3 regions of the Pantoea cypripedii genome follow, and region 1 is predicted to be linked to each of the others. Evidence: predicted binding sites of a transcription regulator. Region 1 holds the regulator's gene; each other region holds the start of a gene.
The links. Region 1 encodes PurR, which represses purine synthesis genes. Its sites were predicted from a motif close to CANGCAAACGTTTGCNTG; they were not measured.
Positions count from the first base shown of each region.

Region 2: a site for PurR is predicted at 2,103-2,120, ahead of glyA (serine hydroxymethyltransferase). Genes of this name have one in related genera too.
Region 3: a site for PurR is predicted at 3,652-3,669, ahead of HA50_RS01405 (NCS2 family permease). Genes of this name have one in related genera too.

Region 1 is NZ_MLJI01000001.1:1,882,408-1,893,391, reverse strand. Features, by position in the region: gene eptA (phosphoethanolamine transferase EptA) at 1-1,429, shown strand, start outside; gene HA50_RS08830 (TetR/AcrR family transcriptional regulator) at 1,469-2,065, shown strand; gene nemA (alkene reductase) at 2,114-3,211, shown strand; gene gloA (lactoylglutathione lyase) at 3,308-3,715, shown strand; gene rnt (ribonuclease T) at 3,824-4,489, shown strand; gene HA50_RS08810 (Grx4 family monothiol glutaredoxin) at 4,526-4,858, opposite strand; gene HA50_RS08805 (C40 family peptidase) at 5,226-6,011, shown strand; gene cydH (cytochrome bd-I oxidase subunit CydH) at 6,067-6,156, opposite strand; gene purR (HTH-type transcriptional repressor PurR) at 6,442-7,467, shown strand; gene punR (DNA-binding transcriptional activator PunR) at 7,464-8,375, opposite strand; gene punC (purine nucleoside transporter PunC) at 8,485-9,693, shown strand; gene cfa (cyclopropane fatty acyl phospholipid synthase) at 10,002-10,984, shown strand, end outside.
Region 2 is NZ_MLJI01000001.1:3,198,690-3,209,673, forward strand. Features, by position in the region: gene HA50_RS14720 (ABC transporter ATP-binding protein) at 1-685, shown strand, start outside; gene glyA (serine hydroxymethyltransferase) at 736-1,989, opposite strand; gene hmpA (NO-inducible flavohemoprotein) at 2,328-3,512, shown strand; gene glnB (nitrogen regulatory protein P-II) at 3,637-3,975, opposite strand; gene glrR (two-component system response regulator GlrR) at 4,140-5,471, opposite strand; gene qseG (two-component system QseEF-associated lipoprotein QseG) at 5,471-6,145, opposite strand; gene HA50_RS14750 (sensor histidine kinase) at 6,149-7,576, opposite strand; gene purL (phosphoribosylformylglycinamidine synthase) at 8,152-10,984, opposite strand, start outside.
Region 3 is NZ_MLJI01000001.1:307,431-318,414, reverse strand. Features, by position in the region: gene HA50_RS01415 (LysR family transcriptional regulator) at 1-456, shown strand, start outside; gene HA50_RS01410 (Na+/H+ antiporter) at 475-2,124, opposite strand; gene HA50_RS01405 (NCS2 family permease) at 2,264-3,613, opposite strand; gene HA50_RS01400 (glutathione S-transferase family protein) at 3,822-4,487, opposite strand; gene soxR (redox-sensitive transcriptional activator SoxR) at 4,538-5,014, opposite strand; gene soxS (superoxide response transcriptional regulator SoxS) at 5,098-5,526, shown strand; gene HA50_RS01385 (YjcB family protein) at 5,788-6,069, shown strand; gene HA50_RS01380 (ATP-grasp fold amidoligase family protein) at 6,125-7,075, opposite strand; gene HA50_RS01375 (MATE family efflux transporter) at 7,084-8,340, opposite strand; gene HA50_RS01370 (transposase) at 8,867-9,262, shown strand; gene HA50_RS01365 (DMT family transporter) at 10,173-10,984, opposite strand, start outside.

The DNA of each region.
Region 1 (10,984 bases):
ATTTATCCGTAAACCGCTATTGATCCTGCTGGTGCTGACCAGCGCCGCTGCCAACTACTTTATGCACAGCTTCGGTACGGTTATCGATACCAACATGATTGAAAACGTGTTTGAGTCGAATGCCCAGGAAGCCGGTGCGCTGATCAGCCGTACATGGGTCATTTGGATGCTGCTGATGGGGATTCTGCCTGCGGCGTTTATCACCAGCGTACGTATCCGCTCAGGACAACGCTGGTGGTGGAGCCTGTTGCAGCGCCTGGCCGGTGCCCTCGGTGCGTTGTTGATAATCCTGCTGATGGCGGTGCTGTTTTATAAAGATTACGCCTCACTGGTCCGCAACAACAAAGGGCTGGTAAAAATGATCACCCCAGCCAATATCGTCAGCGGTACTGGCCATTATGTCGATCAACGTTGGTTACAGGGTAGTCAGCAACTGGTGAAGATTGGCGAAGATGCCCATAAAGGCCCGTTAATCGCCGCCGAACAGAAAAAAACGCTGGTGGTACTGGTGGTGGGCGAAACCGGTCGTGCTGAAGACTTTTCCCTCGGCGGCTATGCGCGTGAAACCAATCCGCAGCTGAAACAGCAGCAGGTGATCTACTATCCGCAAACCAGCTCCTGCGGCACCGAAACCGCCGTTTCCGTACCCTGCATGTTCTCGAATATGCCGCGTGAGCAATACGATGCCAATCTGGCCCACCATCAGGAAGGTCTGCTCGATGTGCTGGCCCATGCCGGGGTAAGCGTACTGTGGCGCGAAAATGACGGTGGCTGCAAAGGTGCCTGCGATCGTGTCCCGCATACCGATATGACCCTGTGGAACCTGCCGCAATATTGCCATGACGGTTTTTGTCTTGATGATGTCCTGCTGCACAATCTGGACAACTACATCGGCAGCCTGCATAACGACGGCATTATCGTGCTGCATCAGATGGGTAGTCACGGTCCGGCTTATTATCAGCGTTATCCGGCCGAATTCCGTCGCTTTACCCCAACCTGTGACAGCAACCAGATTCAGGATTGTGATCACCAGGCGCTGGTGAATACCTATGATAATTCGCTGCTGTACACCGACGATATGCTGAGTCGTACCATTGATAAACTCAAAGGGTTGAGCGATCGCTTCAATGTGGCGATGGTTTACCTTTCTGACCACGGCGAATCGCTGGGTGAGCATGGTATGTATCTGCACGGCGCGCCCTATATGTTTGCTCCCTCGCAGCAAACCCATATACCGCTGCTGATGTGGATGTCGCCAGACTACGCCGCCACATACCATATTAATCAGGGGTGTTTACGTCAGCAGGCCGCCGATCAGCCGGTGTCACAGGACAATCTGTTCCATACTCTGCTCGGCATGTTCAACATCCAGACCAACGAGTATCAGCCAAAACTGGATATGATCAGATCGTGCCAGGCAGCCAGCTAAAGATTGCATTAGACCGATCGGTCTACTACTCTGCTGTCCATGAACAAGACTCTGCAACGCAACGAAACCCGTGAACATCTGCTCGCTACCGGCGAGCAGCTGTGTTTACAACGCGGTTTTACCGGTATGGGCCTCAGTGAAATGCTGACGCTGGCGGAAGTGCCGAAAGGTTCGTTTTATCACTACTTCCGTTCAAAAGAAGCTTTTGGTGTGGCCCTGCTGGAGCGCTATTTTGTCCACCATTTGCAGACGATTGAGCAGCAACTTAATCAGCCTGGTGCCACAGCGCGTGAGCGTTTCCTGCAACACTTTCGCTCGGCGGAACGTTTATTTATCGAACAAGGCCATATCATGGGTTGTCTCGGGGTGAAGCTGTCCGCCGAGGTGTGCGACCTGTCGGAGCCGATGCGGGATGCGCTGCAACATGGCGCAACGGCGGTGATTAACGCCTATGCCCGCTGTCTCGATGATGTGGCAGCAGAACAACCGTTGTTGTATGGGCAAAGCCCGCAACAGCTGGCACAGCGTTGCTATCTGCTGTGGCTGGGTGCCAGCCTGCAAAGCAAGATCTCAAGAGAGCCAGGCCCGATTAGTCTGGCGCTCGAAACCATTGAACAGTGGCTGATCCGCCACTGATTTTAAAAACCGCAGTTTCTAGACGACCGGTCTAATACAGGAGTCATCATGGCGAGTAAACAGTTGTTCTCCCCCCTGAAAGTGGGTGCGATTACCGTGCCTAACCGTGTTTTCATGGCCCCTCTGACGCGTCTGCGCAGCATTGAGCCAGGCGATATCCCCACCCCGCTGATGGCTGAGTATTATCAGCAGCGTGCCAGCGCCGGGTTGATCATCACGGAAGCGACCCAGATTTCTTTCCAGGCGAAAGGTTATGCCGGTGCGCCGGGGCTGCATACCCAGCAGCAAATCGCCGCGTGGAAAGTCATCAACGAGGCCATTCACGGCGCGGGCGGACACAGCGCGGTGCAACTGTGGCATACCGGGCGTATCTCCCATAATAGCGTGCAGCCAGATGGTCTGCCGCCGGTTGCCCCTTCCGCTCTGGCTGCCGGTACCCGTACCTCACTGCGTCACGCCGATGGCACCGTGTACCGTGAAGATACCTCCGTACCGCGTGAGCTCAGCGTGGCAGAAATTCAACAGATCGTGGCGGATTTCGGCCAGGCTGCGGCTAACGCACGCGAAGCAGACTTTGATTTGCTGGAACTGCATTCGGCGCACGGTTATCTGATGCATCAGTTCCTCGCCCCTGGCTCCAACCAGCGTACGGACGAGTACGGCGGTTCGATTGCCAAACGTGGTCGTTTCGCCCTTGAAGTGGTGGATGCGGCGATTGCTAACTGGTCTGCCGATCGTATCGGTATCCGTATTTCACCGATTGGTGCTTTCCAGAATCTGGAAAATGGCGCGGATGAAGAAGCCGCCGCCCTGTGGTACATCTCGGAATTGGGCAAACGTAAACTGGCTTATCTGCACCTGTCAGAACCAGACTGGGCGGGTGGTCAGCCTTATAGCGACGCTTTCCGTGAGAAAGTGCGCGCGTTGTTCCCAGGGGTGATCATCGGTGCCGGTGCCTACACGATAGAAAAAGCGGATGACCTGATTCAGCGTGGCCTGATTGATGCCGTCGCGTTTGGTCGTGATTTTATCGCCAACCCGGATTTGGTCGCCCGCCTGCAACAGGATGCGCCACTGAATCCGCAGCGTCCGGAAACCTTCTACGGTGGCGGGGCCGAAGGTTATACCGATTACCCGACGTTATAAGAAAGTTCGATTGCCGCACCGGATGTGCGGCAATGCTGTTTCTTCAGAGCGTTAACTCGCTATACTTAGCCTTTGTGCTTGTTAAAAGAGGATGTTATGCGTTTACTTCACACCATGTTACGTGTTGGCGATTTGCAGCGTTCCATTGATTTTTACACCCGTGTGCTGGGCATGCGCCTGCTGCGTCAGAGCGAAAACACCGAATATAAGTACACCCTGGCTTTTGTTGGTTACACCGAAGAAAGCGAAGGTGCCGTGATTGAGCTGACCTATAACTGGGGCGTCGAGAGCTATGATCTCGGCAACGCCTACGGGCACATTGCACTGGGCGTTGATGATGTCGCCGCCACCTGCGACCGCATCCGCGATGCCGGTGGTAAAGTCACCCGTGAAGCTGGCCCGGTTAAAGGCGGCACCACGGTGATTGCGTTTGTCGAAGATCCGGATGGCTACAAAATCGAACTGATCGAAAACAAACATGCCGGACACGGCATCGGCAACTAAGCCTGCCTGCCAGCTCGTGCATTTACGGGCTGGCGCTCCTCTCCTGCTGCACCCTCTCGCAATTTTTGCCATAATGCGCGCTGCCCCATTTATTGCTATGAGATCCTGATGTCTGAATCGAACGACTTAAACGCTCTCCATCAACGCTTTCGCGGTTTTTATCCCGTGGTGATCGACGTCGAAACGGCCGGTTTTAATGCTAAAACCGATGCCCTGCTGGAAATTGCCGCCACCACACTCAAAATGGATGAAGACGGCTGGCTGCATCGCGACGAAACACTGCATTTTCACGTTGAACCTTTTGAAGGCGCGATTCTTAACCCAGATGCACTGGCGTTTACCGGGATTGATCCCAGCAACCCGCTCCGCGGCGCGGTGAGCGAATATGAAGCGTTACATGCAATTTTTAAGATGGTGCGTAAAGGCACAAAGGACAGTCACTGCAATCGGGCGATAATTGTGGCGCATAACGCCACCTTTGATCATGGCTTTCTGATGGCGGCTGCCGAGCGCGCCGGTCTGAAACGCAACCCGTTCCATCCCTTTGCTACTTTTGATACCGCAGCATTAAGCGGCCTGGTGCTGGGTCAGACGGTGCTGGCAAAAGCCTGTAAAGCGGCAGGTATGGATTTCGATAGTACCCAGGCGCATTCTGCCTTGTATGACACTGAACAAACCGCGACGCTGTTTTGCGAGCTGGTCAATCGCTGGAAGCGCCTTGGCGGCTGGCCAGTGGCGTTCAATGACGATGTGTCGGAAGACGACGCAGAATGACCAAAAGAAAGGCCGACGATGCGTCGGCCTTTGCAATTATTCTGCTTCTTTATACTTCTCAGCAGTTTCTTTAATCAGCGGTTGCAGCTCACCACGCTGGAACATCTCAACGATGATGTCGCAACCACCGACCAGCTCGCCATCAACCCACAGCTGCGGGAACGTTGGCCAGTTGGCATATTTCGGCAATTCAGCACGGATATCCGGGTTTTGCAGGATATCAACATACGCGAAGCGCTCACCACAGGCAGACAGAGCCTGCACCGCCTGCGCAGAGAAACCGCAGCTTGGCAGTTTCGGCGAACCTTTCATATACAGCAGGATCGGGTTTTCTGCGATCTGGCGCTGAATTTTTTCAACAGTACTCATTTTTGCCTTCCTTAATTCCTCACTTCGTGTTTGTTTATTGTAGCGACTTCACCCCCGCACTGAAAACGGGATTTTGCTCCTCAGCGACCTTAATCGCCATGTTTGTTAAGTTCCAACGCCACAAATAACATTTTCATATCATTAGCAAGCATGAACCGATTAATAATTGGCAATAATTATGCTGCGTTAACCGGCTGAAATCGCTCATTTTTGCCCCAGATACCATCTGGTAACAGATTAATCGAAAAATGCCTTACCTTTTGGAAAAAAAGTGGATTAGAATCAATCCCGGCGCTGATCATTGATCAGATTTTTCTAACTTGCCGCAGGCTGTTTTATCGCAGACTGCTTAACCTGTAACCGGACTATGCGTTTACTTATTACGCTTTTTATGCTGGCTTTCGCCCAACTGTTTTTTAATGTGGCTTCTGCGTCACCGCATGCGCCCATCAATGCCAGTTTGCATAATGCAGAGAAAAAAAGTGCACGCGAAGATGAGCGCCGTAAACGACGCCCGGTCAAGACCAGCACCAAAAAATCACGCCTTACCAGCAGTGTTCATAAGTTAAGACTGAAGAAACCCACCAAAACCGAAACTGCGCTGCACAAAACCACCCGCAGAAAAGCCCTGCTGAAGTCGCCGACCAAAAAATATGGTCATCAGCGCGTGGCGAAAGTGTTGGATGAGCAGGATGACGCCAGCGACCTCACCACTATCAGGATGAGCAAATCACACCGTCAGCGCTATCAAAAGGCGCGTGAAACGGCGATGAACAAATTAATGGGTCAGATCGGTAAACCTTACCAGTGGGGCGGTACTTCACCGCATACCGGTTTCGATTGCAGTGGTCTGGTGTGGTATGCCTATAAAGATCTGGTGAAATACAAATTCCCGCGCACCGCTAACGAAATGTATCACCTGCGTGATGCGGCGCCGATCAAACGCGATATGCTGGAGAAGGGAGATTTGGTGTTCTTCCGCATTAACCATCGCGGTACCGCTGACCATGTGGGTGTTTACCTGGGCAACGGCAAATTTATTCAGTCACCGCGTACCGGTAAAGATATTCAGATTAGCGCATTAGGTGAAGATTACTGGCAGAAGCATTATGTCGGTGCACGCCGCATGATGACGCCGAAAACCATTCGCTAAACATCACCGCGCAATAAAAAGCCGGACACTGAAATTTCAGGTCCGGCTTTTTTTATTAATGAAGGATCGCGGTGAAGCTGAACACGATGATCATTAACAACGCGCCAACGGTAGTACCCAGCGCCAGTTTCAGGTCTGTACTCATCACAACTCCTTAGTCACATTAATTGAAGGGTTAATGTAATTTTCGCACAGCGCCCGGCAAAAATCTCGTGTTATCCGCGCCAGCTTGCTAGAATCGCCGCCTTTCGTTGCGCAACAGATTTTGCGCACGCTGTGTTTGTGGCCTGTTAAAGTGATTTTAACTGCGAGTTAACGCCTTTTTCTTCGCCATTTGCCCCGAAAATTGGGGCGCAAAACCATTAGCAGACGCAAACGTTTAACAATATACTTATCAGTAAGTTGCGATAAGCCCGGGAGTACCATTTTCATGGCAACAATTAAAGATGTGGCGAAACGCGCCGGTGTCTCCACCACCACGGTTTCGCATGTCATCAACAAAACGCGTTTTGTCGCGGAAGAAACGCGTAACGCCGTATGGGAAGCGATCAAAGAGCTGCACTACTCGCCCAGCGCCGTGGCGCGTAGCCTGAAAGTCAACCACACCAAAACGCTGGGATTGCTCGCCACCTCCAGCGAAGCCCCCTATTTCGCGGAAATCATTGAAGCGGTGGAAAACCACTGTTTCGACCGTGGCTATACGCTGATTCTCGGCAATGCGCATAACGATCTGCAAAAGCAGCGTGCTTATCTCTCGATGATGGCGCAAAAGCGCGTCGACGGTTTATTGGTGATGTGTTCCGAATATCCCGACGACCTGCTCACCATGCTGGAAGAGAACCGCAATATCCCGATGGTGGTGATGGACTGGGGCGAGTCTCGCGGTGATTTCACCGATACCGTGCAGGATAACGCCTTCCAGGGTGGCTATCTCGCCGGACGTTACCTGATCGAACGTGGACATCGCGACATTGGTGCCATCCCTGGCCAGATGGAGCGCAACACTGGCGGTGGTCGTCATGCTGGTTTTATGCAGGCGTTGCATGAAGCCGGTATTACCGTGCGCCCGGAGTGGATTGTGCAGGGCGACTTCGAACCGGAATCCGGTTATCAGGCGATGCAGCAGATCCTCAACCAGAAACAACGTCCGACGGCGGTGTTTTGTGGTGGCGATATCATGGCGATGGGCGCGATTTGTGCCGCCGATGAAATGGGGCTGCGCGTGCCACAGGATATCTCGGTGATTGGCTATGACAACGTGCGCAACGCCCGGTATTTCACCCCGGCTCTGACAACCGTTCATCAGCCAAAAGCACAGCTGGGAGAAAAAGCGCTGGAAATGCTGCTCGATCGCATCACCAGTAAGCGCGAAGAGCCGCAGACCATCGAAGTGCAGCCCACATTGATTGAACGCCGCTCCGTCGCCGACGGCCCGTTCCGCGACTATCGTCGCTAAGCCACCGTTTCGCTCAACCACTCATGGTTGAGCGTCTCTGCATCGCCCAGATAGTCCAGCAACCAGCTTAATGCCGGTGAGGCGCGTTGTTCCGACCAGCTGACGCAGCAGGGACTCTCCGGGAAAGGTGCAGGCAACGTCAGTTCGGTTAACACGCCGCTATCCAGCAGTGGCCGGGCTAAATGGCCCGGCACCATCCCTACGCACAACCCTGCCCGCAGACAATCCATCCCGGTTTCCCACTCCGGTACCACCAGACGCCGCTGGTTATCCAGCGTCCAGGTCATACGCCGCGGCAGCGCCCGCGATGTATCCTCCAGCACCAGTGAAGGCCACGCCCGTAAGGTTTCTTCATCCAGCTGGGCACTTTTTGTCAGGGGATGCTCGGGACTGACCACGCAACGCCAGTTCAGCGCGCCCATATCCTGGAAGGCAAAACGCCCACCGACCGGAATGGCCTGGGTGGCCCCAATCGCCACATCGACCCGACCATCAGCCAGCGCATCCCAGACCCCGTTGAACACTTCATAGCTGATAATCAGCTCCATATCCGGGAAATGGCGGTAGAAATCCTTTACCAGTTGCCGGGTACGCTGCGGTTTAACGATACAGTCAACCGCGATGCTCAACTGCCCACGCCAGCCGTTAGCCAGTTGCTGGCACTGGCGTCGGGTTGCCAGCATTTTTTTGATAACACTCCGCCCTTCACGCACGAAATGCTCACCCGCGGCCGTCAGCACCACTTCCCGGTGCTGCCTTTCAAACAAAGGCACGGCCAGCCAGGTTTCCAGCTGACGTACCGTATAGCTGATGGCAGAAGGCACGCGATGCAACTCCTGCGCCGCAGCGCTAAAACTGCCGCTGCGCGCCACCGCATCCACCACTTCAAGCGCGTATTCAGACCACATCATTTTGCCTGCAAAATTTTTGATAGCACCTCGCAAATATTAGCGTTTCACAAAGCCTGCCGCACCCTTTTACACTCCCCGGCGTTCAATTTGTCTAATGAGAATCACCATGTTGTCATCAAAAGGATTTTTGCCTTACCTTGCTTTGCTAAGCATGCTGGGCTTTCTTGCTACGGATATGTACCTGCCGGCCTTCGGTGCCATGCAGCAGGATTTTGCTACTGCCCCTGGTACCATCAGTGCCAGCCTGAGCCTGTTCCTCGGTGGCTTCGCCTGTGCGCAAGTCTTCTGGGGTCCGTTGTCTGACCGCTTTGGTCGCAAACCCATTCTGCTGGCCGGATTAGTGATCTTCGCGCTGGGCTGTCTCGGCATGCTGTGGGTAACCGATGTACGACTGATGCTGGCGCTGCGTTTTGTCCAGGCGCTTGGGGTGTGCGCGGCGGCGGTCAGTTGGCAGGCGCTGGTGGTTGATCGCTATCCGCAGGCGCAGGCGAACAAAGTTTTCGCCACCATTATGCCGCTGGTGGCATTGTCACCGGCGCTGGCCCCGTTGCTGGGAGCCTGGCTGATGGGCCATTTCCACTGGCGCAGCATTTTCCTGTTGCTGACGCTGGTCACGCTGGTGCTACTGGTCGGTACCCTGCGACTGACGAACCCCGCCCGCACTCAGGCGGCACGCGCGCCACAGCCCGGCTGGTTGACGTTACTGGCATCAAAGGTCTACAGCGGTAATGTGCTGATTTACTCTGCCTGCTCCGCCAGCTTTTTCGCCTGGCTGACCGGTTCGCCTTTTATTCTTGCTGATGCCGGGCTGTCACCCGCCGATATTGGTCTGAGTTATGTACCGCAGACCATCGCCTTCCTCGTCGGTGGCTTTGGTTGCCGTGCCCTGCTGAATCGGTTTCAGGGCAAACAACTGCTGCCGTGGTTGCTGGTGATTTACAGCCTGAGCATCGTCGGCCTGTTTGCCGTTGCCCAGCTTGCAACCCCTGCGCTCTGGGCGTTGCTGCTGCCGTTTTGCGGCATGGCACTGGCCAATGGCGCGATCTACCCGATCGTCGTCGCCAGCGCGCTGCTGCCCTTCCCTCAGGCCACCGGTAAAGCGGCATCCTTACAAAACCTGCTGCAACTGGGATTGTGCTTTATCGCCAGCCTGCTGGTTTCCGCTGGCTTACAACAGGCATTGCACAGCACCAGCCTGGTGATGCTCGCCACTGTTGCACTTGCCTGGGCTGGTTTCGGCTGGCAGCGTGCCGCTGTGGCAAACGCACAAAGTGATGTTGCTCACAACTCCCGTCCCTGCGAAGATAATCGCTAACGCAACGACCTTAGTTAGCAAACTAACGATAAGTCGTTGAATATTGACCCACGGAAGCATATACTGCGTGGGTCAGCATTTCTGTAACAAATCAATAACATAATTGTATTAATATTTAGCGACTCTGTCGCTGGGATGGTGTCTGCACGATGTTCTCCCCGGTGTTGTGCCAGACATTTCTATTCAGATTCATACCTCTGTAAAACGTCGGATATCTGGCGCACGGATTTTCCGTGAGTTCTCTCACAAGCCTGGAGAAATTGACTATTCTTTTCTCAGGTTGAAATCGGAAAGGTGATGGAGAAGCTATGAGTTCATCGTGTATAGAAGAAGTGAGCCTTGAAGAAAACCACTGGTTTCGTATCGCCCATGAATTACTGGAACGGGCCGATATTGCCATAAATGGTACTCGCCCCTGGGATATTCAGGTTAAGCATCCGGATTTTTTTAAACGGGTCCTGCAGGAAGGATCGCTGGGCCTCGGTGAAAGTTACATGGACGGCTGGTGGGAATGTGAAAACCTCGACATGTTCTTTCATCGCGTACTGAAACACCATCTGGATCAGCAATTACCGCATCATTTTAAAGACACACTGCGAATCGCTGCGGCGCGTTTGACCAATCTGCAATCGAGAAAACGCGCCTGGATTGTGGGTAAAGAACATTACGATCTCGGTAATGACCTGTTTTCACTGATGCTCGATCCTTTTATGCAGTATTCCTGCGGCTACTGGAAGGATGCAGAAACACTGGAACAGGCGCAGCAGGCCAAGCTCGATATGATTTGCCGCAAACTGCAACTCCAACCCGGCATGTCTTTGCTGGATATTGGTTGTGGCTGGGGTGGACTGGCTGAATTTGCCGCCCGCAATTACGGCGTCAAAGTGCATGGCGTAACCATTTCCGCTGAACAGCAGAAAATGGCGCAGGAGCGTTGCGCCGGTCTGGATGTCACCATCCTGTTGCAGGATTATCGCGACCTGAATCTGCAATTTGATCGCATCGTTTCCGTTGGCATGTTCGAGCACGTTGGCCCGAAAAACTACGCAACCTATTTTGAAGTGGCCGATCGTAATCTGAAGCCGGACGGTATTTTTCTGCTGCATACCATCGGGTCAGTTAAAACCGATATGAATGTGGATCCCTGGATCGACAAATATATCTTCCCGAATGGCTGTCTGCCTTCAGTACGCCAGATTGCTGATGCCAGCGAGTCACATTTTGTGATGGAAGACTGGCACAATTTCGGCGCGGATTATGACACCACGTTGATGGCCTGGCATGATCGTTT
Region 2 (10,984 bases), 1.3 Mb from region 1:
GGATCCCTACAGTTCACTTAACCCGCGCATGACCGTCGGCCAGGTGCTGACCGAAGCGCTGTCGGTGCACGGCATGTGCGCGAAAAAAGATATTCCGGCGCGTATCCGTGAGCTGATGGAATTGGTGCGTCTGCCTGCCGACGCCATCGATAAACTGCCACATGAGTTTTCTGGTGGGCAGCGCCAGCGTATTGGCATCAGTCGCGCGCTGGCCGTGGAGCCACAGGTGTTGATCGCCGATGAACTGGTTTCGGCGCTGGATGTGTCAGTGCAGGCACAGGTGGTAAACCTGCTGCTGGATTTGCAGCAGAAACTCAATCTTACGGTGCTGTTCGTCGCCCACGATCTGCGGCTGGTCAGACATATTTCGCATCGTGTGGCGGTGATGTACCTTGGCGAAGTGGTGGAAGTGGCGGATACCGAAACGCTGTTTATCAAGCCATTGCATCCCTATACCCAGGCCTTATTACGCGCGGCGCCGAGTATGGACCCTGACGATCGCGGGAAAAATGTCAGCCTGACCGGCGAACTCCCCAGCCCGCTTGCCCCCCCGTCCGGCTGTCGCTTTCATACCCGCTGCCCGTTTGTGACCGACCGCTGCCGTACTGAGCGGCCGGTGCTGGCACTGAAATCCGGTGGTCAACGCGTGGCCTGTCACCTGGTTCCCTTTGAATCCGGGGCATAAAAAAAGGATGGCTTCCGCCATCCTTTCTATCGCAACGCGCTTATGCGAAATCAGGCATAAACCGGCAGACGTGCACAGATATCCAGCACTTTCTGCTTGGTACGTTCGATGGTGGCTTCGTCGTTGATGTTGTCCAGCACATCCGCAATCCAGCCTGCCAGTTCACGTACTTCCGCTTCTTTGAAGCCACGACGGGTGACTGCCGGGGTACCGATACGCACACCAGACGTCACGAACGGGCTCTTCGGATCGTTCGGTACGCTGTTTTTGTTGACGGTGATGTTAGCACGACCCAGCGCGGCATCCGCTTCTTTACCGGTCAGGTTTTTGCTCACCAGATCAATCAGGAACAGGTGGTTATAGGTACCACCTGATACGATGTTGTAGCCGCGTTCAATCAGCACTTCCACCATCGCTTTAGCGTTTTTAGCCACCTGCTGCTGGTAAGTTTTGAACTCAGGCTCCATCGCTTCTTTGAACGCGACAGCTTTACCGGCGATCACGTGCATCAGCGGGCCGCCCTGGCCGCCAGGGAACACCGCAGAGTTCAGTTTTTTGTACAGCTCTTCATCACCGTTTTTCGCCAGGATCAGGCCGCCACGCGGACCTGCCAGGGTTTTGTGGGTGGTTGAAGTGACGATATGCGCATGCGGCACCGGGTTCGGATAGACGTCAGCCGCGATCAGGCCAGCGACGTGCGCCATGTCAACGAACAGGTACGCGCCAACGCTGTCAGCGATTTCACGCATTTTGGCCCAGTCAACCACGCCAGAGTAAGCAGAGAAACCACCGACGATCATTTTCGGCTTATGGGTTTTCGCCAGTTCTGCCAGCTCGTTGTAGTCAATTTTGCCAGTTTCATCGATGCCGTAAGGCACCACGTTATACAGTTTACCGGACAGGTTAACCGGTGAACCGTGCGTCAGGTGACCACCGTGTGCCAGGTTCATACCCAGAATGGTGTCGCCCGGCTGCAGCAGCGCGGTGTAGACCGCGAAGTTTGCCTGAGAACCAGAGTGCGGCTGCACGTTGGCGTAGTCTGCGCCGAACAGCGCTTTCGCGCGGTCAATCGCCAGCTGCTCAACGATATCAACGTATTCACATCCGCCGTAGTAGCGTTTGCCCGGATACCCTTCCGCGTATTTATTGGTGAGCTGTGAACCTTGCGCCTGCATAACGCGCGGGCTGGTGTAGTTTTCAGAAGCAATCAGTTCAATGTGCTCTTCCTGGCGCACTTTCTCTTGCTCCATCGCCTGCCACAACTCGGCATCATAATCGGCAATGTTCATATCACGCTTTAACATCCGCATCTCCTGACTCAGCTAACTTTTTAACGGCAATTTAAGCCCCGCTAAGGGGCGAAGGCCAACAGTGTAAACCGTTTTGACAGGTGACGGTAGCAGCAATCCCCTCTTTTTACGCAAACGATTGGCAAGGCGCTGGAACGGGTTTTTTACGCATTTTTGCAAGCCAGAGAATCACGATATTTCCTCAGAATGAAGCGGAAAAAATTTCAGGTTTGTGGCAGAGATTCCAGGAAATCTGATTTATCCCTGAGCATTCAGGGGGATTTACAACCACCCGTTGGCGATTATAAGATGCATTTAAAATACAACTTTTAAAATGCTATGAGGATTCACCCATGCTTAACGCGCAAGACATCGCTATCATCAAATCCACCCTGCCCGCGATTGCCGAATTAGGCCCCCAACTCACCGGTCACTTTTATCAGCGTATGCTGACGCAGCACCCGGAACTGAAAGATGTGTTCAACATGAACAATCAGCGCAGCGGCAACCAGCGTGAAGCGCTGTTCAACGCCATCTGTGCCTACGGCAGTAATCTGGAAAACCTCGAAGTGCTGCTGCCCGCGGTGGAAAAAATCGCCCAGAAACATACCAGCCTGAATATTCAGCCCGAGCAGTACGCCATCGTCGGTGAAAATCTGCTGGCGACCATTCAGGAACTGTTGAATCCGGGCGACGAGGTGTTACAGGCGTGGGGCAAGGCGTATGGCGTGCTGGCTGAGGTGTTTATCCAGCGTGAAGAAGCGATTTACCGCGCGTCCGCAGCGAAAACCGGTGGCTGGCGTGGTGCGCGTGAGTTCCGTATTCGTGCCATTCAGCCGCAAAGCAGCGTGATTAAAAGTTTCGAGCTGGAGCCGGTGGATGGTGCAGCAGTGGCGGATTTCCTGCCGGGTCAGTATCTGGCCATCACCCTGCGCCCGGACAGCCAGGGCAATCTGCAACATCGTCAATACTCACTCACCCACCAGCCAAATGGTCAGTTCTATCGTATTGCGGTGAAACGTGAAGATCAGGGCGCGGTATCTAACTGGCTGCATGACGAAGCGCAGGTCGGGGATGTGGTGCAATGCGCGGCACCGGCGGGTGATTTCTTCCTCCAGGCAGAGCCTGCGACGCCAGTTACCCTGATCTCAGCGGGTGTTGGCCAGACTCCGATGCTGGCGATGCTCGCCAGCCTGGCAGAACAACAGCATCCGGCAGCAGTCACTTGGTTGCATGCCACAGAAGACGGCCAGCAACATGCCTTCGCCGCGGAAGTCCAGGCACTGGGTAGCCGCCTGCCGAACTTCAGCAGCCATGTCTGGTATCGCCAGCCTGCCGCAGCAGACGCCGGTCGTTACGATGCGCAGGGATTGATGGATTTAGCGGGCGTTTCTGCTGAACTCGGTCAGCCCGATCGCCAGTTCTGGCTCTGTGGCCCGCTGGCGTTTATGCAGTTTGTCGCACGCCAGTTGCTGGATGCGGGTGTCACCGCCGACCGTATTCATTACGAAGTGTTTGGTCCGCATAAGGTGCTGTAAGTTCGGGGACCCTACCCGGTATGAGGGAAATATTGCGCCGCACCGGGTTGTAGCGGCGCAATTTATTGCGCAGTGATGAAAAAAGCGCGATAAATCGCGCCGCTACATCAATTTGCTGCTGCGATTAGATCGCCTCTTCGTCTTCTTCACCGGTACGGATACGCACGACACGTGCCACGTCAAAGACAAAGATTTTACCGTCGCCGATTTTACCGGTTTGCGCAGTTTTCATGATGGTCTCAACGCAGGTATCAACGATATCGTCGCCCACCACCATTTCGATTTTTACTTTCGGCAGAAAATCGACCATATACTCGGCACCACGATACAGTTCAGTGTGACCTTTCTGGCGACCAAATCCTTTCACTTCGCTCACCGTCATCCCGGTGATGCCGACTTCCGCTAACGCTTCGCGTACATCATCGAGTTTAAATGGTTTGATAATTGCATCGATCTTTTTCATCACAGATCCTTTTTTCACTCCCTCCGTGGCCGGACGGGTAACAGATAGTATAAATGTTCCTGCCGCAGCCGCTGGCTCAGAGCCGTCTGTGGCGTCAAAACAGGACTTTCTCCTGCTTTCTGTCCGAATGCTGGGGCAACAGGCCGAATCGCAGCGGCAGAAAGCTACTCTTTAAAATCACTGGCGTCCAGTTCATGGCGCGACAGCAGCTTATAAAACTCGGTGCGGTTACGTCCAGCCAGACGCGCAGCATTGGTCACATTTCCTTTGGTCATTTGCAGCAGCTTACGCAGATAGTTCAGTTCAAACTGATTGCGCGCTTCGACAAATGTCGGCAGCGCGGTGTTCTCACCTGCCAGCGCCTGTTCAACCAGCGCATCGCCAATCACCGGTGACGTACTCAGCGCTACGCACTGCTCGATCACGTTCACCAGTTGACGCACATTACCCGGCCAGCTGGCTCCCACCAATCGTTTCATGGCGTCCACGGAAAAACTGCGCACAAAGGGTTTATGACGATCGGCAGACTGGCGCAGCAAATGATTCGCCAGCAGGGGAATATCTTCGGCACGTTCATGCAACGCCGGGATCTTCAGATTCACCACGTTGAGGCGATAGTAGAGATCTTCGCGAAAGCTTTTCTTTTCCATCGCTTTGGGCAAATCACGATGGGTGGCGGAGATAATGCGTACATTGATACTGACATCATGATTACTGCCGAGCGGACGTACCTTGCGCTCCTGGAGTACGCGCAGCAGCTTCACCTGCAACGCCTGCGGCATATCGCCAATCTCATCGAGGAATAACGTGCCACCCTCAGCCGCCTGAAAAAGCCCCTCGCGGGCGCTGACTGCGCCGGTAAAGGCTCCTTTGGCGTGACCGAACAGCTCAGACTCCAGCAACTGTTCCGGTAATGCGCCACAGTTGATGGCGATAAAAGGTTTACTGGCACGCGGACTGGCGGCATGAATCGCCTGCGCAAGTACCTCTTTACCAGTGCCACTCTGGCCGTTAATCAACACACTGACATCGGATTGCGCCACCATATGCGCCTGCTCCAGCAGCCGCAGCATCAGCGGGTTACGCGTGACGATAGACTCACGCCAGCCATCATCGGTCTCAGGCGCACGCAGGGCCAGTGCCTCATCAATCGCTTTGTATAACGCATCGCGATCCACCGGTTTGGTGAGAAAGCTAAATACGCCCTGTTGGGTGGCTGAAACCGCTTCCGGGATCGATCCATGCGCAGTCAGGATGATCACCGGCAGGCCCGCGTGGCGCTTCTGGATTTCGCCAAACAACGCCAGACCGTCCATCTCATCCATCCGCAGGTCGCTGACCACCAAATCGACCTTCTCTTTTTGCAGATGACGTAAGGCTTCCGGCCCACTGGCCGCTGTTGCGACCTGATAGCCTTCACTGCTGAGACGCATTCCCAGCAACTTCAGCAAGCCCGGATCATCATCCACCAGCAATAATCGTGCGGCCTGTTTCATTATGGCTGCTCCTCATTCGCCGTACCGCTGGCACTGTGCGACGTATCGCTGCTGTCGGGCGCTTTACGCGAGGACAGCTGACGCTCGATATCCGTCAGGCGTTCCAGCTTATGCTGCGTATCCGCCAGCGAGGTACGTAGCGTGCGTTGCTGCTGGCGCAGGCTATCCAGCTCGGCATCGGTGCTTTGCTGTAGCCGCGCATAGCGGCCACGCGCGTCACTCAGTTCCAGCTGAGCGGCCTGATTACTGCGCCACAGCTGAATCAGCGGACGAACTGCCGCCGGAAACGTCGTACTGTAGCCATCCAGCGTATCAACATAATCGCGGCGTTCCTGTGGCGTTACGTTGCCGTTAGCCAGCAATATGCCCTGCTTAAAGGCGCGGGACCAGCCCTGCACCGGCCAGCGGCGTGCTTCCGCCCGGGCTTCAGCCGGTGACAGACGCTCGGCACAATCAATGGCACGCTGCCAATACAAGGGGTTGCTCATGGCAGACGGGTACTCAATTTGCCAGACATTGCCGCAGTCCGTCGCCAGATAGTCCGGCAGACGCACCTGTGGCTCCGGCTGAATGCTGTCGTCCCTGAGGGCGCTGTCTGCGGAAGGTGCATGGCAGCCTGCAAGGCTGAACACCAGCAGGCTACCGGCAAATATTTTTTTGAGGGATAAATTCATTGATCAGGCATTCCCGGCGGTGGTAGTCAAAATGATACGAAAACAGACATCCGCGTCCTTGTGTGTCACCAACTGCAAATCGCCCTGCATCCTGCGCAGGCAATCTTTGGCGATGCTTAAACCCAGTCCGCTGCCTTTAACCGGCCCTTTGCGTTGTTGGCTGCCCTGATAAAAAGGCTCAAAGATCATCGCCTGTTCTTCAGCCGGAATCGGTGTGCCGGTGTTTGCCACCTCAATCCACACCTCATTGCCCTTCTGCTGACTGTGCAGCCAGATGTTACCGGATTCGCTACCGTAGTTCACGGCGTTCGAATAAAGGTTATCGATCACCCGTTGCAGCAAGGTGGCTTCAGCCAGGCAGTGGTTCACCTGCAAATCCACATGGGTGCTCATCTGGCGCGCATGGGCCGGCAATGAGTGCGATTTCACCACCGTATCGACAATGGTATCCAGCGCCACCACATCCAGTGCCATCGGACCATCGGCCAGTTTGCGGTTGTAATCCAGCAACTGCTCGATCAAACGTTGCAAATGACGGCTGCTGGTATCCAGAATCGCCACCACTTCCTGCTGTTCGCTATTCAGTGGACCGGCCACCTGATCGGCTAACAATTCCGTGCCTTCGCGCAGGCTGGCAAGGGGCGTTTTCAGTTCATGGGAAAGATGGCGTAAAAATTCGTGGCGTTGCGCTTCCAGCCAGCTCAGGCGTTCACTCAGCCAGACAATACGCTTACCGAGCGAGCGAATTTCACGCGGACCACGGAAGCTGATACTGTCGCCCAGCGCCTTGCCTTCGCCCAGCCGGTTGATCATCCGCTCCACCCGCTTCACCGGCCCGATGATCATGCCGGTAAACAACAGCACCAGCGCCAGGCTGATCAGGAACAATATCAGAGCCTGCCAGCCAAAAAACTGGCCTCGATCGGCAATTTCACGCTGCAATTGCAAACCCCGCGAAAACACCACTTCGCGTGTTTCCTGCACCATTTGCGCATTGGTATCGGAAAAGTGCTCAAGGGCAGTCGATGCAGGTGCGGAGGGATTGCCGCTGGCACATTGCAGCGTTTCCAGCTGCGGCAGCGTGGCGGCTAACAGTTTGAACGAGGGCAAATCCGGCAGGCTGGCAGCGTGGGTGGTGAGCATCTGACTGTAGTGCGCACGTTGTGACTGATAGAGCCGCGCCAGACTGTCATCACCCAACACACAATATTGACGATAGCTGCGCTCCAGCTCGATGGCAGTCCGCGCCATGGCTTCGCTGCGGCGTACGTCCGTAAAGGTGTTGCGATTGGTGTCTGCCGCCTGATTACTCAGCGCCGACAGGCTTTCCCATGCCTGCCACGCCAGTACCAGCAGCGGCAGCAGCACCAGCAGGAACGCCATCAGTACTAGCTGACGCAGCGAACGGGGAAATAAACGCCATCTCTTCACAACCGGATTTCCTTAAAATTTTACTGCAGGAATGCTAGCGGAGTCTGAAAGCGGAAGAAAGCACAGATAAGAAAACGGCAGGCGCTATGGCCTGCCGTTGAGCGTGACGCCGAACGCCTCACGCGGGAATAAGGTGGTGCCTAACTCAACGTTACGTCCGATGCTTGATAACGTTGCAAAGCAAGCGATTATCGGTTGGGTGGACGGCAGGCACCGTTTGGTGCGTCATTCAGTTTTTATGAGCTCAACCGCAATGCGGGGCAATCATAAGCAGGAGAATGAGCAACGTAATGAGTATAGCAAACATCGTGCCAAAAATAAAATAGCGTTAATTATCAGATAAATGCTTTCTCAGAGTGAGACCCGGCGCAAAAAATTTACCGTCCGGTCCGAAAAAACTGTCGCTGATTAGCAACGCGTTTCTGAAGGAAAAATTACACCCATTAATATCAATAAGTTAAATGTCACCTTTTGGCGACAGGCTAACCGTATCGGTGTCGCTATTTTCCGACACCAAAAAAAAGGTGCCCTCACGGACACCCTTCCTTACGCAATAAATTGCGTCGTTACTGCGCTTAACCCAATTGCTTACGTGCGTTGCGGAAAATACGCATCCACGGGCTGTCCTCGCCCCACTCTGCCGGGTGCCAGGAGTTGCTCACAGTACGGAACACGCGCTCCGGGTGCGGCATCATAATGGTCACGCGGCCGCTTTCGTTGGTCACCGCAGTGATACCGTTCGGAGAACCGTTCGGGTTGGCCGGGTAGGTCTCGGTCACCTTACCGAAGTTATCCACAAAGCGCAGCGCCACCAGGCCTTTGCTTTCCAGCGCCGCCAGATGCGCGCCATCACGCACTTCAACAAAACCTTCGCCGTGTGATACCGCAATCGGCATATGCGAACCGGCCATGCCGTCCAGCAGCAGTGACGGGCTGGCGGCCACTTCCACCAGGCTGAAACGCGCTTCAAAGCGTTCTGACTGGTTACGCACGAAGCGCGGCCACAATTCACTGCCCGGTACCAGCTCACGCAGGTTGGACATCATCTGGCAGCCGTTACAAACGCCCAGCGCCAGCGTCTGCGGACGATGGAAGAAGTTTTCGAACTCATCACGCACGCGGCTGTTGAACAGGATGGATTTCGCCCAGCCTTCACCCGCACCCAGTACGTCACCGTAGGAGAAGCCACCACAGGCCACCAGCGCATGGAACTCTTCCAGACCGCGACGGCCCGCCAGCAGGTCGCTCATATGCACATCGACGGCGGTAAAGCCTGCACGATGGAAGGCAGCCGCCATTTCAACGTGGGAGTTGACACCCTGCTCACGCAGCACCGCCACACGCGGACGCGCACCGGTGGCAATCATCGGCGCGGCAACGTCTTCTTCCGGTTTGAAGGTCAGGTGGACATTCAGACCAGGATCGTTGTCGTTTTTCTTCGCTTCATGTTCCTGATCGGCACAGGCCGGGTTGTCACGCAGACGCTGCATCTGCCAGGTGGTTTCTGCCCACCAGGTACGCAGCGTGGTACGGCTTTCGCTGTACACCGCATGTTCGCCAGAACGAATCACAAAACGATCGCCCGGCAGCGCCTGACCAATCACATGGACGTTGGTCATCAGGCCATGATCGGCGAAGGTCTTCAGCACCGCATCACGGTCAGCAGCGTTGATTTGCACCACCGCACCCAGTTCTTCGGTGAACAACGCCGCCAGCGCATCACTACCCAGCGCGGCGATGTCGGCTTCGATACCGCAATGGCCGGTAAACGCCATCTCAGCCAGTGTCACCAGCAGGCCGCCGTCGGAACGGTCGTGGTAGGCCAGCAGTTTCTGTTCCGCCACCAGCGCCTGAATAGCGTTAAAGAAACCCGCCAGCTGTGCGGCGTCACGCACGTCAGCCGGTTTATCACCCAGTTGACGATAGACCTGTGACAGCGCCGTCGCACCCAGGGTGTTTGCACCATTGCCCAGATCCACCAGCAGCAGCAGGTTGTCTTTATCAGCCTGCAATTGCGGCGTTACGGTACGGCGTACGTCTTCGACACGGGCAAAAGCGGTGATAACCAGCGACAACGGTGACGTCATTTCACGCTGCTCATTGCCCTGCTGCCAGCGGGTTTTCATCGACATGGAATCTTTGCCCACCGGGATGGTGATTCCCAGCGCCGGGCAAAGTTCTTCGCCGACCGCTTTCACGGCTTCATACAGGCCCGCATCTTCACCAGGGTGACCGGCTGCCGCCATCCAGTTCGCTGACAACTTCACGCGTGTCAGTGAACCAATTGCTGTTGCGGCCAGGTTAGTCAGCGCTTCACCCACCGCCAGACGGCCTGACGCAGCGAAGTCGAGCAGTGCGACCGGCGCGCGCTCGCCCAGCGAGAAGGCTTCACCGTAGTAGCTATCGAGGCTGGCAGTGGTTACGGCGCAGTTGGCCACCGGAATCTGCCACGGACCCACCATCTGATCGCGTGCCACCATACCGGTTACGGTACGGTCACCAATGGTGACAAGGAAGGTTTTCTCTGCCACGGTCGGCAGATGCAGCACACGGTTGACCGCGTCAGCCACGGTGATGCCGTCGCGCTGCAACGCTTCACCTTTCGCCTGCTGACTGACCACATCACGCGTCATCTTCGGCGTTTTGCCCAGCAGCACATCCAGCGGCATATCGATCGGTTTGTTGTCGAAATGCGTATCCGCCAGACTCAGATGTTGTTCTTCGGTGGCTTCACCAATTACCGCGTAAGGGGCACGCTCGCGCTGGCACAGCTCATCAAACAGCGCCAGTTTGTCCGGCGCGACCGCCAGCACATAACGTTCCTGCGATTCGTTACACCACACTTCCAGCGGGCTCATGCCTGGCTCATCGCTCAGCACGTCACGCAGATTGAAGCGGCCACCACGACCACCGTCGCTGACCAGCTCCGGCATGGCGTTAGACAAGCCGCCTGCACCCACGTCATGGATAAACAGAATCGGGTTAGCTTCGCCCAGCTGCCAGCAGCGGTCGATCACTTCCTGGCAACGACGTTCCATTTCCGGGTTGTCACGCTGTACGGAAGCAAAATCGAGGTCGGCATCAGACTGGCCAGAAGCCATTGATGAGGCAGCACCGCCGCCGAGGCCGATATTCATTGCCGGGCCACCCAACACGATCAGCTTCGCACCCACCACAATTTCGCCTTTCTGCACGTGGTCGGCACGGATGTTACCGATGCCGCCCGCCAGCATGATTGGCTTGTGGTAACCACGCAGTTCTTCACCGTTGTGGCTGTTTACGCGCTCTTCATAGGTACGGAAGTAGCCGTTCAGTGCCGGACGACCAAATTCGTTGTTGAACGCCGCGCCACCCAGTGGGCCTTCGGTCATGATATCCAGCGCGGTGACGATACGATCCGGCTTACCG
Region 3 (10,984 bases), 1.6 Mb from region 1:
GACCCCGACCTCCCTCTCAACACGCTGGAATTGATGCACCATCCCTTGTGTGTCCTGCTGCCCCGCACCGCGCCCTGGCTTAATCGTACCCACCTTGGATTGGGCGAGCTGGCGGAACATCCGCTGCTGATTTTCAACGAAGAATTTTCCCTGAATCGGCAGCTGATGAAGGCGTTTCATCGCCTGGGTCTGACCCCGAATATCGCGGTGCGCAGCGGTCAGTGGGATTTTCTGGCGGCGATGGTACAGGCAGAAATGGGGCTGGCGATTCTGCCGGAGCCGATTTGTCAGCGTCTGGATAAACAATCGTTACTGTGGCTACCGCTGGAATCGGAGCTGAAGTGGAGCCTGGGATTAATCTGGCGGGAAGGTAGCTATTTGTCGCGCAGTGCCCAGGCGTGGATTGCCTGCTGCCGTGAGCACTGGCCGGATAATGCGCCGCGCATCTCAGTGTGATGCGCGGCGGCCCCTCCGTTACTCCTCTTTCTCGATCAGCAGGGCTTCCAGCAGGTCGAGATCGCGCAGCAGTTTCTGCATGGTTTCATTGGAGATTTGCTGGGTGGCGCGCAGATGGTAAACCTCGGCGCGTTCTGCCCTGATGGCTGTGAGACGGAATCGGCGTTCCAGATTTTCGGCAAACAGCGCCTGCTCCAGCTCGTCTTTACCAACCACGCGACGGCGCAGGTTACCAATCACCCGCAGGCTCACCTCTTTCAACAGCTCCGGGTCGATGTTTTCCTGGGTGTCTTTTTCCAGTCGCTCTTCCATCTTGTGCAGGCTATCAATCGCCACCGTGGCCATCGCAGCACGCGCACTTTGCACCTCGCGACGATGTCCCACTTTATCGGTGCCCTCAATGCCGCGCAGCAGGAGAGGCAGCACCACTACGCCAACCAGCAATGAGAACAGGATCACGCCCGTGGCGAGAAACACCAGCTCGTAGCGCGCCGGGAAGGCATCGCCATTGGTGAGGAACAGCGGAATCGACAGCACACCGGCGAGGGTAATGGCACCGCGCACCCCGGCGAAAGAGGCGATTAGCAGCTCACGCAGCGAGTAGCTGGCAAACTCCAGCGGCTTTTTCTTCAGGAAACGCTGACTGCCGCGTTTCATCAGCCACAGCCAGCCAAAACGCACCACCATCAGCGCGCCATACACCAGCACGATATCCGTGAACAACATCCACAGCTGGACATTGGGATCGGCATTCGCCTGCTCGACGGAGGCTTCGAGGATGTCCGGCAATTGCAGACCCAGCATCAGGAACACCATGCCGTTAAACACGAACTCCAGCATCTGCCAGACGCTGTTGGCACGCAGACGCATCGCCAGCGGAGCCTGGCGGATAATGCCGGAACGGGTGATAGTCATACCCGCTGCCACCGCCGCAAGGATGCCCGACACGCCAAGATGTTCAGCAATCAGATAAGAGGCGAACGGCAACAGCAGCAGCAATACGGTTTGGGTCGCCGGGTCATCACCACTCCAGCGGCTCAGCAGACGCAGCGAACGGCCATACAGCCAGCAGACTGCGACACCCGCCACCAGGCCGCCCACCGCCACTTTGAGGAACTCAACGCTGGCTCCGCCCCAGGTGAACACCATGGTGCCCATCGCCACGGCGACGGCAAATTTCAGTGACACCAGGCCAGATGCGTCGTTCATCAGGGCTTCGCCCTGCACAATCGACATAATTTTCTTCGGGATACGCCCTTCACCGACGATACCGGAGAGCGCCACCGCATCGGTGGGTGACAGTACCGCCGCCAGGGCAAAGGCCGGAATCAGCGGGATGCCCGGCACCAGCCAGTAAATCAGGTAACCGATCCCCACCACGGTGATCAGCACCAGCACCAGTGCCAGACCGATGATCTCGCGCCCGTGGTGCAGGAATTCGTTAATCGGCGTTTTCCAGCCGTCGGCGAACAGCAAGGGCGGAATGAACAGCACCAGAAACAGTTCGGGATCAAAATCGACATGCAGACCAAAGGTGGGCCAGGCGAGCATCGCACCGGCAGCAATCTGCACCAGCGGCAGCGGGATTTGAAAGGGCAAGATACGTGCCGCGACGCCGGAGAGCGACACCACCAGCGTCATGATGAGAATAGTAAAGAAGATTTCCATGCTTTCCTTAGGCGAATCGTAATCGTTAAAGCGATGTTGTTGCGCTGGAAAGTGTAAAACAAAATGCCGCACGACAGGAAAACCCGACGTGCGGCACAGCAAGGAAAGATAATAATTCGGACTTCAGGAGATTTTCAGATCAGATGGCCCAGCCACCGGCGTAGAAAGCCACCAACGCCACAGCAATCACCACGGTGCCGAAATTCAGCTTACGCCACTCACCGGCAAACAGGCGACCAATCACCAGCGCCGCGAAGCCGAGCATGATGCCGGTGACAATGTTGCAGGTCAGCACGATAAACACCGCCGTCAGCAGGCCGGACATGGCATCGACAAAATCGTTGAAATCGATCTTCGCCACGTTGCTCAGCATCAGTAAACCCACGTACATCAGCGCTGGCGCGGTGGCGTAAGCAGGGACCAGATACGCCAGAGGCGACATAAACAGAATCACCAGGAACAGCAGGCCAACCACAATCGCCGTCAGACCGGTTTTACCGCCCGCCGCCGTACCGGCCGCCGATTCGATGTACACCGCTGCCGGAGAGGCACCCACCAGGCCGGCAAACAGGCTGCTGACCGAGTCGGTGGTCAGCGCGCGACCGCCATTAATGATCTGCCCGTCTTTATCCAGCAGATTGGCTTGCCCGGCCACCGCGCGAATGGTGCCAGTGGCATCAAACACCGCGGTCATGACCAATGCCAGCACCGTTGGCAATACCGCTGGTTGCAGCGCGCCCATGATGTCGAGGCTAAACACCAGCGACTGGCCGCTGGCATCTTTCAGGCTCGGCATGGCAAACAGCCCCTGATACTTCACCGCCGGATCGAAAATCAATCCGACAATGGAGATCCCGACAATGGTCAGCAGGATGCCGCCCGGTACACGACGTTTTTCCAGCCCGAAGATGGCTGCCAGCCCGACCAGCGCCATGATCACCGGGAAGGAGGCAAAGTGCCCCAACTCCACTGGCAAACCGGCCGCCGGATTTTTCACCACCAGGCCAATGCTATCGGCGGCAATCAGCAGCAGGAACAGGCCGATACCGATGCCCGTGCCATGCGCTACCCCCATCGGCAGGTTACGCAAAATCCACGCACGAATGCCGGTGGCAGAGATCACGGTAAACAGCAGCCCCATCAGGAACACCGCCCCGAGGGCAATCGGCACACTGATATGCTGCCCCAGCACCAGGCTGAAGGCGGTGAAGGCGGTCAGCGAGATGGCGCAACCGATGGCCATAGGCAGGTTGGCCCACAGCCCCATCAGGAGGGAACCAAAGCTTGCCACCAGGCAGGTCGCGACGAAGACCGCCGTCGGAGAAAAACCCGCTTTGCCGAGCATGCCCGGCACCACAATGACGGAATAAACCATTGCCAGGAAGGTGGTTAACCCTGCCAGCACTTCCTGACGCACGCTGCTACCGCGTGCTGAAATCTTGAACCAGGCGTCCAGTTTTCCACTGGCCGGGCGAGAATCGCCAGACATAATTAATCCTCTGCATTTTTTGTGTTGTGAGTGGCCGCACGGCTACCGTTTTCCTGCCGTCCTGGTGCACGTCTCTCCGGTGAAGAAACAAAGCAAACGTTTACGTAGCCGCGTATTTCTGGTCGTAAAAGGGGAAACACAGAAAAAAGGCAAACGATTATCCGGTTAATGGCGGGCGGTTTTCAACTGATAATCTGGCATAACGGATTTAACCGCTGAAATTTATCGGACCGCCCTGCTCCAGCGCCCGCTGCCAGGCCGCCCGTTGTTCCATCCCTTCCAGCCAGCGCAGACTGGCGGGCATATCGCGCAGACCGGTACGCGCGCGCATTGCCAGCAACGGAAAACTCATCTGGATATCGGCGATGGTAAAACGATGACCGGCAAAGTAAGGGTGCTGGCTGAGATGTTGCTCAATCACGCTACCATGCAGCGCCAGCTGCTTGTTCAGCCACGCTTTCTGGATACCCGCGCTGAGCGCTTTGCCCGCCGGACGCAGCAGCCAGGGCACCGGCTTTTTGCCCAACTGGCCGAACACCAGTTTCATCACCAGCAGCGGCATCAGCGATCCCTCGGCGTAATGCAGCCAGTAGCGGGCCTGAATCTGCGCATCCTCATCACCAGGTTTCAGCCGATACTCGGCGTCATATTTTTCTGCCAGATATTCGAGGATGGCCCCGGACTCCGCCACCACCCGATTGCCATCGGTGATCACCGGGGATTTGCCCAGCGGATGGACTTTTTTCAGCGACTCCGGTGCCAGCAAGGTGCCTTCACGTTGGTAACGCTTAATTTGGTAAGGCACTGATAACTCTTCCAGCAGCCACAGCACCCGATGTGAACGGGAATTTTCAAGATGGTGAACGGTGATCATCATGGCTTCCTGACCAATGGATTGACCCGGCAAGTATAGATGATGACGTCTTAGCGTTTCTGCTCGTCCTGTTGTGGATCGAGTAACACCGCCCCTGAACCTTGTTCTGCCAATCGGTCGCCGGGGTTACGCAGCGGACAATCACGCATCGACAGACAACCGCACCCAATACAACCGTCGAGATCGTTACGCAGGCGCGTAAGCGTTTCGATGCGTTTATCCAGTTCCTCGCGCCAGTGCTGGGTCAGCGCGTCCCATTCCTGGGTCGACATACGTTTGTTGGCAGGCACATGCATCAGGCTATCGCTCACCGTGGCGAGAGGAATACCGATACGTTGCGCGATTTTAATGATCGCCACGCGGCGCAGCACATCGCGGCTGTAACGCCGCTGGTTGCCGTTATTGCGCGTGCTGGAGATCAATCCTTTGGTCTCATAAAAATGTAGCGCCGAGACCGCCACGCCGCTGCGCTTTGCCACTTCGCCCGGCGTCAGTACCGGCTTCGGGTAGTTGCGTTCTTTTTTCATTTGGCTCTTTACCTCAAGTTAACTTGAGGAATTATACTCGTTCCCCATTGAAACTTCGAATCTCTACTCAGAAGGATGTGGTTATGATGCAAGAGGAAATCATTCATTCACTGACGCACTGGATCGATCAGAATCTGGATAAAACCCTGTCAATTGATGAAGTAGCGGCCAAATCAGGTTATTCCAAATGGCACCTGCAACGTATGTTCCGTACCGTGACGAAACAAACGTTGGGCGGCTATATCCGCGAACGCCGTTTAACGCTGGCAGCAGAAGCACTGCGCCAGACGCAACGCCCGGTATTTGATATTGCGATGCAGTACGGCTATGACTCGCAACAAACTTTTTCCCGCGTGTTTCGTCGTCAGTTCTCGCAAACACCGACGGCCTATCGCCACACCATGCGTCGTCAGGCGATGATCCAGCGTCCACGCCTGGTGAGCTTTGATTGCAACGAGAACCTGGCCAGCTTTACCCAGCGTACCACCGGCGAGTGCTGCCCGATCCGCTAATCCTGTCTGCGCGCCCCCCTGCGGGCGCAGTTCGTCCCCCCTGCCTATCAATCGCACCTCGCACAACGTCGATAAAATTTTTTCTACCATACCAGGTATAAATTTTGTTCAAAATTTCAAATCGAGTGATATAATGTGACACAAGTCACAAAATAATGCGTAATACGACGGCCTGAAGGGCCTCCCTGACCTTCCTTCTTTGCCGCCAGTGATGTCCGATGAATGTCAGGGATGTTACTGATTCATAGAGGTTCGTTGCAGATGGCTACTTTAACCACCAGTCTTATCGTTATGCGCTGGGAATTGCTGAGCGCAATAATGATGTTTTTCGCCAGCACCCTGAAAATTCGTTTTCGTCAGAACAGCCACCATGTGATGGCGCTGATGTGCGGCGGAATCGGCCTGGGCATGTCCTGCTGGTTTGTCACCGGCCTGCTGGGAATCACCCTGAGCATGGAAAATCTGCATAACTTTATGGAAATCACCAAAAACGCCTTCGTTGAGGTGATGAGCCAGACCCCTGCCGATTGGCCAATGCCCTGATTTCCCCCCAATAAAAAACCCCGCATCGCGGGGTTTTTTATTTTGCTGTGTGATTTCAAATTTTCTTCAATACGGCCGGGATCTTGACATCCCCCACCGCACCGCCCGGCGTCTTCGCACCGAGACGGTCCTGAATCCACATATCACCCATCATCTGATTAAGCCCACGATCCAGTCCGGTGACCATCCCAGCGCCAGGCGTAAAAGTCAGCTCGCCAAAGTAAACCTGCTGTTCGTGGATATACCAATCAACACGAACATAATCGAAATCACTCGCCAGTTTCTTACTCAACGCTAAGGCATGTTGCAGTGCTGCCAGCTGCGACGAGATATCCAGGCCGGTATCACGGATTTTGTGATAGGCCTCGTCCAGATTATTGACATAAAAATTCATTGATATCAGCGGATTGCATCTGTTGTAAATCACCTGCAACACAAATTCGAAGTTACCATCGCGTTTATTAAACATATGGAACTTGTAATCAATCGGCGCGGTTTTCCCATCACCAATATATTTCTCCACCAGAATGCGCGGCTTGATGTAGCGGTAATGAATCTCACGCGCCTCATCCGCATAATCTTTTTTCAGCCAGCGCTGGCAGTTGCTGATGATCTGCTGCTTTTTCAGCGCATCCGGTTCTTCCAGCAGGATTTCCACCATATTGGAACCGTGATTTGGCTTGATCACCGTGTTCTTCCAGCTCGGCAGCGTATGCAGTGAATGCGGATCGCTGGTTTCATACAGCAATGGAATCAAATATTCACCGCCTATCTTTTCAGCGACGTAATCACGCACCGAATATTTATCCGACAGACGACCATAATTCTGATAGTCGCCATAAACAAACTTACGGTACAGGATCTTCTCGTTAAACACTTTCGGCTCACGCAGATTGGGCAGGCGGCGGAATTTACGGAAGTAAAAAATCCGATCCTGATAAGCCCAGGGCATTTTCCTGATGAAATACCGCACACTTTTTCTCAGTTCATCTTTCAACTTAAGCATATCTGACCTCATTTGTAGGTTTTGTAGTTGAGTGAGGAAACCTGAATCTTGTAAATGACGCCGTTTCTGAAGAAGTAATTCATTACGGTGAGGGACAGAAGTTCTGTCAGGAAAACGCTCCAGGCAGCCCCCATGATGCCGTACCCCTGGATCAGCCACCACGACATCGGAAGACCGATGGCGACCAGGCAGAGAATTTTCCTGAGCAGATAATTAAATCCACCCTCTTTAACGATATAGCGATATGCGACAGTCCCCATCGCCGAAAAACTGGAGGCTATCGATAGCAACGTAATGAGACTTCCCGACTGCGTGTAATCGTGACCATATAAAGCAATGATTATTTTTTCACCATATAAGGCGATGACAAATAACAGAATCAGTGAAACACCCAACACATACCCATTCAGACGCGCCGTAAGCTTAATTGCCGCTTCGCCACGTTCTCTGAATATTTCCGAAAAGCTGGAAGTGATGATGGCCAGTGGAATAAAGGTCCACGATGCCGAAATGGTATTGGCCGCTGCGAACAACCCGAGATCGCGTGCTGAAGCGATACCGACCAGGAACATTTGCGCGGTTTTCACCTGTACCGAAATAAAGATGCTGGAGATCGCCAATGGCAGTCCGGCATACAGCAGGTAACGCAGATAAGGGCCACGTTTCACGCGCGCCGGTGATTGCTCCTGGTTCTCGCGGTAAAAGTTGTAACGCTTGATAGCGTAAGGAACCAGCGTCACGGCGACGATCGACAGGGTCAGCCATAACGGGCTAAGCCGAAACCAGGCAATGGCGAAACTGAGTGCGAAGCCCAGTAGCAGACCAACAGAGTTAGCAATGGTATTGAGACGTGAGGCCAGGCGCGCATTGTTATACACGCTGAAGGTGTCCTGGGTGACAAATACCGAGGCGATGAATGAGGCCAGCGCAAACGCAAGGAAGTTTTCCTGCATGTTGTACCAGACCCAAATCAACACCGGCACCGAGGTCAGCACCAATAACGCTAACCGCAACGTACGTGCGACGTTCATCAGACGTACCCCTTTCGGCGCACTCTTGCTGATGGTCTTGAACAGTATCGTTTCGGTGCCAAACATCGCTACGGTCTGCACCATAGAGAAAAGTGAGGTAGAAAACGCCATTTGACCAAACACCGTTGGGCCAAAGGATTTTGCCACGTAGGAGGTAACAAATATGACGCCGAAAACAGAGACAATCTTCTCAGACATCATCCAGGCGGCATTTGACATTACGCTTAATTTCATCAACTCGTCCTTAGTATTACTTACTGCTACTACAAGCGGTACAACGTCCTTGAAAAGAATTAAACAAGTCTTAGTGGGCCTGACTTAAATTAATAACTTCAGACCATGCTGGTCCGAAAAATGAGACTCGCATCAGGATTCAGAGAATGAATTCAGGAAAATTCCGATTAAATCCGGCGCGAAACCCTGCGGATGTAAACGATTTCAGTCTCAATTTCGACTAAAAGCTTACTGGCACATCCTGTCATTTTTGCAAGCAGGTTATGCCGTTTTTCCAATGAATGTAGTATTTTTCCGCAGTTGGGATGAAATGAATCTATATCAAAAACCCAATACCAGGAAGGTGTTCAACGGCAATCATAATAAAATAAGACTTATCCCATGATGATATTTATTACAAATAACTTAATTTAATCCTCGCAATTCTAATCGCGCACTTTAATACTGCATTAATAGTGTTTTTGCAGTACCAGATATTAATACAGTAATTCTCATCCACTAATTGATAAGAAAGGTAATAGCATTTATGAGAAAGTCACGATATAGCGAAGAGCAAATCACAAATGCCATTAAAGCTTCTGAAACGGGAGTGAAAGTCAGGGAGATTTGTGAGGAGCTTGGCATTTCCGAAGCCACTTTCTATAGCTGGAAGAAAAAGTTCTCTGGGCTTTCTTCCGAGGAAGGTAGAAAAATCAAAGAATTGGAGGATAAGCTCCAGATACTCACCCGCGAACTACAGGCGCTCAGTTCTGATAAGGAGATGCTGCAAAGCGTACTGAAAAACTTCTTCACCACCAATGAAAAGCGCCAGGCGGTTAACTTTTTGCAAACCACCTTCGACATTGGAACCCGTCGTAGCTGCCGCTTGCTGGATATTAGCCGCAGCGTTTATCACTATCCTTCAGGTACAGATAATCGCTAACACTATCGGGGCCGTTGTAATTTGATTTAATGCTGGGATTTGTTCTTACCAGAAGAGATGAAGGTCATTTAATTCAGTGTTCGTAACATAACAATTCGCACCATGCTTTCCTGATGAGTTTCATCAGGGAATTGTTTCTTTTTTTGCGGTAAAATTGATTCACATCAGCAAAAGTCTCGCTATTCAAGCTATTTACGCCCGACCCAATCTCATTTCGGTGAGATTGGGGCTTTCATTATTACTTAATCAACATTAATACTCTGCACTGAATACAGATTATTCTGTTTAGCATTGATGAACAACCCGGTGAAATTCTTATCACCATACTCTTTTTTAAACTGGATCTGTGTCTGAATCTGGTGATCACCCACTTCCTGCCCCGAAGAACTATTCGTGCTTTCGATGCCAGGAATTATCCTGAAGAGAAACGTTATCAATACTAAACAATAAAGCGATCCCCGCTGCCTGTAGCATTAATATCCCCTCACTATTCATCGTTAAACTTAAACAGTTTCCCGTGTAGCGATGGCGAAAGAATCTCAACGAATCTGCAACGCCTTAAGGAAAAGACGGTTCCGGCAGCGCAATATCAGTGCCAAAAGGCGTTAAAAAGCCCCTGATGACGGCGGGTTTTATCCATATTTTGCCCCCACAGCGACTCCGCCCTCACGCTTATCATCCCTTTTACCGGGTCAATACAGCCAGCATCAGGACAAATTTCAACCTGATATCAGGGTGCGGATATGCCATTTAAATGTAGAAATGGCCACTCAGGACCAGGGGAAAGTTATAAGACGCGGTTTTTTTAGCGCAGAAATGGCAAAAGGAGAGGATTTCGGGCTGGTCTTATTCTTAAAAATGCTGGTATTTCAGGATGCCAGCCAGCAGCGGAGCTGGCATCCTCATAGGCTTAAATTTCCAGCGATGTCACCACCGGCTGCGGTTTGATGCGCATTGCCGCGATAACCCCGATGATCAGACAGCAGATCCCCACCGCAGTTAACACGGGTGGCCAGCTTTGTCGCCACAGGAAAGTCCAGAACAGCCCGGACAAGGTTTCAAACACAATCAATGGCCCCATGATGACCGTAGGCAGCCGCTGACTGGCCGCGTTCCAGCACAGCGTCCCAAGCCATGAACAGAACAGGCCAATCGCCAGCATCAGGAGCAGGAACACCTCGGGTTGCGGGCCAAACGGCAGCCCAAAGCCCGGCTGCTGCCAGTGAATTTGCCCACACACCAGCAGATAAAACACCAGCGCCAGGGGTAACGTGACCAGCCCCTGCGCCGTCGCCCAGCTACCGGGTTTGTGCTGAGGATGGCTGCGCAGCCAGCGCGCATTACGTAACGGATACCAGGTCCAGCAGCCCACCGCCAGCACGGCCAGCAGCAGACCGGTAAGATAACGTGGCCAGTCCAGCGCCGCCCCCTGTGCCTGTAACTCGGCGGCGTTGACGCATACCAGCCCCACAGAAATAATCAGCAAGGCGGGCGTTAAGCGCCGCCATGGCAAGCGCCCTTCCAGATGCCCATAGCAGAGGTTAGCGGTTACCGACATCACCACCGGTAAGGTGCCAATAATCATGGTGGAGACCGGTGCTCCAGTACGCTGAATGGCACTGGCAAGGAAGGCGTAATACATCAGATTACCCACCAGCGACAGTTTCAGCGCTTCCACCCAGTCTTTGCGCGCCAGTTGACGCAGACGCCGCCGATCCAGCC